Regions from separate parts of the Bacillus sp. ISL-47 genome, predicted to be linked through region 1. Evidence: riboswitches for the same ligand, from Rfam matches in the RefSeq annotation. Region 1 holds a riboswitch; the other holds the start of a gene.
What was found. A riboswitch is a leader RNA that binds a small molecule or an ion and turns the genes downstream of it on or off. The one in region 1 is predicted to bind cobalamin.
Positions count from the first base shown of each region.

Region 1 (3,220 bases):
GCTATTCGTGATCTCATTTATATCCATCTTAATGAACAGGATCAGTATGTTATGACATATGGAATTGAATTTGCGGAGTTTGTCCAAACCCTTTCAGATTCGATTAATAATCTGCTATTGCTGAAGCACCGTTATGAACATGGCGATTACAATATGCATACGATGTTCGATTACGTGTCAAGAGACAAGCTTGGAAGGTTAGTGGAAGAGGATGTTTACGGCTATGGCGATTTTTGCTGGATCGATTTTGAGGAAGAGGAGGCTGTAAATGAGCTTCCCGGCCAGGCAATCGCGGAGCTTCTTTATATTGGCCATGTAAAAGAGCACTTAAAGCCGCCGTTTTACAATTATTTGAGTAATCGGTATGTGTACCTTGCCATTGATGACGGCTGGTTTAATCGTACCTATTACAGGGACTTGAATGATTTTTACCGGATGCTCGGAGAAGTGATCCCGGGTAAAATGGGGCAAATGAAAGTCGAAAAAACGCTGCTCGGCATTAAAAAGAAAAAGACGTATCCGCCTATTTCAAGAGATGTCCTTCTTTCACTGAAGCCATTAATGAAAGAAGGGGCAGTGCTGTCGTTAAAGGACATCGATCAGAATCGGGTACGAATTGAAATTCCTATTTGGTTAATAGGCGATTTTGCCAATATGGATGATATGTATGACGAATATGAATCGATCGTGAAGGAGCCTTGTGAAGCGAAGATTGTGTTCGATAAGAAAACAAGAGAATGGAAGATTTACTCCCGATAGTATGCTGAACTTTTTTACAACATTCAGCAAATTTCTCTTACATTTTAAGCTGGATGGTGTATAATCGGAAATAGAAAAATTATATATGCACGAAAGAACAGGTGTCTTCTTAAAGAGAGTAAGGGCCATTGGCTATTATTCTTTTGAAGACTTAATAGGGAAGCTGGTGAAAATCCAGCGCGGTCCCGCCACTGTAAATGGGAGCCGTCTGCAAATCCACTGTACATATGCGTATGGGAAGGTGCAGAACGGCAATGACCATGAGCCAGGAGACCTGCCTGATTCTTAAGCACCCTTAAACCTACGAGGATAGGGAGGTGTTTGGTCCGGCCATCTTTTCTTCATACATAATTGAGAATTATGACCACACAAACATCTCCTTGCCATTCGAGGAGATGTTTTTTTTTTTGGTACCAGGTACCACCCGAATTTTGTCGAAATGTATGGGAGGAATGAAGGATGAGGAAGTTTTATTCGTTGTTGGCGGCTTTGCTGCTTGCTGCAGGAGTGCTGGCTGGCTGCGGTGAGAGTGCTGAGCAGCCTGAGAAGAATGATTCCGCTAAGGAAGAACAGTCTGCTGGGGAGGAAAAAACTGATTTTCCAGTAACGATAAAGGATGCTATTGATGAAGAAGTAGTTATTGAATCAAAGCCTGAAAGAATCGTATCCCTGATTCCAAGCAATACGGAAATTGCTTTTGAATTAGGATTGGGAGAAGAAGTGGTAGGAGTTTCCGACTTTGATAATTACCCGTCAGAAGCAACTGAGAAAGAAAAGATTGGCGGCCAGGAATTTAATGTTGAGAAGATCATTTCTTTAAGCCCTGAACTTGTGCTGGCCCATGAGTCTACTGCAGAGCTGGCTGCCGCAGGCTTGCAGCAGCTGAAGGATGCCGGGATACCAGTGCTGGTTGTAAACAATGCCGAGAATTTTGACCAGGTATTTGAGTCCATCATGATGATTGGGGAAGCATCCGGTGAAAAGGCCGAAGCGGAAAACCTGGTGGAAGACATGAAGAAAAAGCTTGAGGAAATAAAAGCTAAAGCAGCACAAATTAAAGAGGAGAACAGAAAGTCAGTTTATGTAGAAGTAGCTCCGGCTCCAGAGATTTACTCACCAGGCAAAAATACCTTTATGGATGAAATGCTTAGCACCATCAATGCAAAGAATGCTGTAACGGAAGAAGGCTGGGTAAAAATTGATCCGGAAACGATTGTAGAGCGGAATCCGGATGTGATCGTAACTACTTATGGATACTATACTGAGGACCCAGTGGGAGAAGTCGTAAATCGTGACGGCTGGCAGGATGTCAGCGCTGTGAAAGATGAGCACGTTACCGATGTGGATTCAGATATGGTTACCAGATCAGGTCCGCGGATTATTGAAGGAGTAGAGGAACTTGCCAGAGCAGTTTACCCTGAAACATTTAAATAATAAGGTTTTAGCTTATATAGCAGCCGCTGCTTTTCTTATTTTTGCGATGCTGCTTGGCGTATCGATAGGAACTGTAAATGTTCCGGCTATGACCATTATAAAGGTGATTGCCGCAGAGGTTTTCCGTTTGATTCCAACTGAAGCGGCAGATCCTATGCACACAAATATTGTCATGAGCATTCGGCTGCCACGGGTCTTGCTGGCAGGTCTTGTGGGAGCGTCTCTCGCCATTGCGGGAGCCGCCTTTCAAGGGCTGCTGCGAAATCCGCTTGCTGATCCATATACACTCGGGGTTTCATCCGGTGCATCGGTTGGAGCAGTGTTAACCCTGTTTTTTAATATCTCCATCCCGCTAGCAGGAATATTTACATTGCCATTATTGAGTATTTTATTTTCTTTTTTGACGATCTTTATTGTCCTGCTTTTTGCAAGGCAGATTGAAAGGTCCATGAAAGTTGAGACCATTATTTTAACAGGCATCATTTTCAGTTCCTTTTTAGGTGCCCTTATTTCCCTGATGATTGCGCTGACGGGGGAAGAGTTAAGGCAGATTATCAGCTGGCTGCTTGGAAGTGTCTCCATGCGGGGCTGGGCTTATATAAAAATCATGATTCCGTTCTTTTTGATAGGTTCTTTGATCCTTTTGATGAACAGTAATGAATTGAATGCCATGTCATTTGGGGAAGAAAGGGCCCAGCATATTGGGGTGAATGTGCAAAAAAGAAAGATGATGATTCTGATTGCCGGTTCGATTTTAACGGGTGCAGCAGTTGCTGTTTCAGGGACCATTGGATTTGTTGGGCTTGTGATTCCCCATCTTACCCGTTTGATATGGGGGCCGGATCATCGGCATTTATTACCGCTTTCAATTTTAACAGGAGCAGGATTCCTGATTATGGCTGATCTCGTGGCCCGCACAATTATTGCGCCAACAGAGCTGCCTATTGGTGTCATTACTGCTTTAATTGGGGCACCTGTTTTTGCCATCATATTAATGAATAGACGGACAGAAGGAAGAGGTTAAATA
Region 1 covers NZ_JAGGQS010000038.1:3,696-6,915, forward strand. The annotation lists gene J7I93_RS13340 (hypothetical protein) at 1-759, shown strand, start outside; cobalamin riboswitch at 870-1,055, shown strand; gene J7I93_RS13345 (ABC transporter substrate-binding protein) at 1,219-2,193, shown strand; gene J7I93_RS13350 (iron ABC transporter permease) at 2,240-3,217, shown strand; gene J7I93_RS13355 (adenosylcobinamide amidohydrolase) at 3,220-3,220, shown strand, end outside.

Region 2 (3,220 bases), on a different contig from region 1:
ATCGGGAAAGATCATTCCGGACAAATGACCAATTTAAAATGGTGATAGGACCCGTCAGCATGCCCTTTACAGGCTTAGATGTCAGTGATTGGGCGTAGAGGGACTCCTTCAGTGTAATGGGAGCCTTGAAAAAGACATCCCCAAATATGATTGGAGGCTTTACACATCGTGAGCCATAAGACTGAACCCATCCGAATTTTGTGAATTGAAAACCCCCCAATTTTTCCCCAAAATACTCTACCATATCGGTTCTTTCAAATTCCCCATGTACAAGCACATCCAGACCCAGCTCCTCCTGAATGTGGATCCATCGCTTGATTTCTGCTTTTATAAATTCTTCGTACTGTTCACTTGTCAGTTCACCTTTTCGCCACTTCAGCCGCTGCTTCCGAACTTCCTGTGTCTGCGGGAGACTGCCGATCGTGGTCGTTGGCAGAATGGGCAGCTTAAAAGCAGCGTCCTGTGCTTTATTGCGGATTTCATAAGGAGCTTTCCGTTCCGTTTTAAATGTATGCAGATTTTCGATAGCCTTCTGAACTTCCGTATGCTTGCGTTCAGCTGAGTCAGCTAAGGTCTTGAATGCAGCTGAACTGGCGGTAATGTCTTTTTCAACTGTTCCTCTTCCATTATTTAAGCCAGTTGTAAGAATGTGAATTTCCCGAAGCTTTTCATCGGCAAAAGAGAGGGCTTTTTTTATGGTCGTCTTGAGTGTATCTTCGTTTCTGACCGTTACCGGAGAATGCAAAAGGCTTGAAGAAGGCTGTACAATCAAGTGCCCTGGACAAACGTATTCAGAAATTTCATCAAGGAGATTGAAACAGTCCTCCAAATCTGCCCGCCAAACATTTCTGCCATCAATAATACCTGCTGCCAGCACCTTCTCCTGAGGGAAACCGAACTCTTTTAGAGCTTCAAGATTCTTTCCTCCATCATGGACAAAGTCCAGCCCAATTCCATGAACGGGAAGGGCAGTAACTTCTTCAAAATAATCTACATAGTCAAAATAGGTCTGCAGGATTATTTTGATGTTTGGAGCTGCAAGACATAATGCTTCATAGACTTCTTTAAGAAGCTCGATGTCTTCTTCCGAAATAGTACTGCATAAGATCGGTTCGTCCATTTGAACCCATTCAGCGCCTGCCTCCTGCAGTTCTTTTAGAATTTGAGCATAAAGAGGGACAAAAAGGTGTACCATTTCGTTTAACTCTTTTTCCTTATATCCTTTCGATAGTTTTACGAAGGTGACCGGGCCAATGATCACCGGCTTGCCGATGATGTTAAGCTTTTGTTTTGCTTCGTTAAATAATGCGAGTGGCCGGTTTTCGGCAAGCACCGGTACCATCTGGTCCAATTCCGGCACGATATAATGGTAGTTTGTGTTAAACCATTTCGTCATTTCGGAGGCAACCGCAGAAGAACTGCCTCGTGCCATATCAAAATAGGTCTCCAATGGGACTTTGCCTCCATCATATTTAAAGCGCTTTGGAACTAACCCAAACATCAACGCTGTATCCAAGACATGATCGTACATGCTCCAGTCACCGACAGGTATCAAATCTATTCCCTGCTCCTGCTGCCTTTGAAGATGAGCCAGACGCAATTCTTCCATTTGCTTTAAAAAATATTCCCGGTCAGATTTCCCGGCCCAATACTGCTCCAAGGCTTTTTTCCATTCCCTGTGTTCTCCGATCCGTGGATATCCTAAGTTAGAGCTCCTTACGTATGCCAATATTGAAACACTCCCCGTATTTTTTTCCGAAAATAAAAAATCTCTCTTTTCATCGAAAAGAGAGATAAATGTGCATAGTCAAATAGAGTTGGGGCCATTACAGTTTTCCCAACGTGCTTACCTCACTCCTCTCTATATACCCGTAGAGTACAAGTGCATACAACAGGCAGGTCTCCTGGCTCTGGTTCACAGCAACTTAATCCCTTCCCATTTCAAATGAAACAGTGGCATGATGATAAGTCGCTCCCCAATACAGTGGCGGGACCGCGCCGGCATTTAACCGGACTTCCCTTTTAACTGAGCAGATTTTGCTCAGCACCTGAAGCATTTCATATGAAATTGTCTGATGATGGTGCGGCGGATATGATGACCGCGAAAATTTAAAATATTTAAATTTAAAGAAAATACTAGCACGGGATAATCCTGCTGTCAAAAGATTTTTTGTTTATGCTGCTTTAATAGAAAAGAGAACTGTAGCCATGACCAAGTACGAAAAAAGAATTCATCAAGACATTCCTTTACTTCAAAAGGCGCAGAATGACTTAACAAAATAGGTTATAAGAGCATTTGTTTAGTAAATCAGTGTGTAGAGATATTTGGAGTAGTTTTATTGCAGGTTTGTTTAAAAACAAGTGCTGTTTTTGCAAACTTTTTTGCTCCTCTACAAAATCTATTTAAAAGCAACAGTCTTTTAGAAAAGGGCCAAAATATATACCGTATTTAAATAGCAGTGAAAAAAAGAGTGAACTAGAAATTAGTCCACTCTTAACAGAATTAATCATTGTTTTTGGTCCTATTATCAACACCATTAACTGGGTGCGGCTGACCGTATCCCTCAACGTTACCAGCATGCTCTCTGTGATATTCTGAACCTGCAGCTTGTTGATTATCTATTAATGATTTAGTTTTTTGCTTCTCTGTCTTACTGTTTTGATGTGACAAATATTTTCACCTCCCATACACAGTTTAGATTGCTTAATATTTGTGAAACTATTCAATAATGGCATAGAGGGACAAGGGGACAGGTTCACTGTCCTGGATTATTACTTGAAACAGTGGGACAAGGGACCTGTCCCTCTGTTTCCTTATCAGCTAAATTTTCTTGCTTTTTCAAACAAATACTGTACTCCATATAATAAATAGGCTTTGTAGTGAAGGTAGATGAAAAATTGAAAATGATTTAATCGGTTCAACCTTATGATCTTAAGTTTTTTTAGTACATCAATGATGATAAAAGCAAAGAGTCCATCAGCAATAACATTAAGCAATATAAACTTTTTAAAGTTTCCATACGAATATTTAAGTAACCACATGGACAGAGGCATATAGGGACCAATACTAAACGGAAGTTCATCCTTAAAAAAGGATTTCCGCTTATCGTAAAACTTCCACCAATTCCGCTTGTGTCCATACATGTGATTTATGATCTCAAAAATAATAATAATAACGCCCGCAAAAGAATAACGTTTGAAACTGCGCTTTCCTATAAAT
Region 2 covers NZ_JAGGQS010000054.1:26,893-30,112, forward strand. The annotation lists partial or broken gene metE (5-methyltetrahydropteroyltriglutamate--homocysteine S-methyltransferase) at 1-1,729, opposite strand, end outside; cobalamin riboswitch at 1,878-2,067, opposite strand; gene J7I93_RS18395 (hypothetical protein) at 2,504-2,671, opposite strand; gene J7I93_RS25245 (hypothetical protein) at 2,818-3,220, opposite strand, start outside.
Region 2: linked by a shared signal. The riboswitch ahead of metE (5-methyltetrahydropteroyltriglutamate--homocysteine S-methyltransferase) and the one ahead of J7I93_RS13345 (ABC transporter substrate-binding protein) in region 1 are both predicted to bind cobalamin.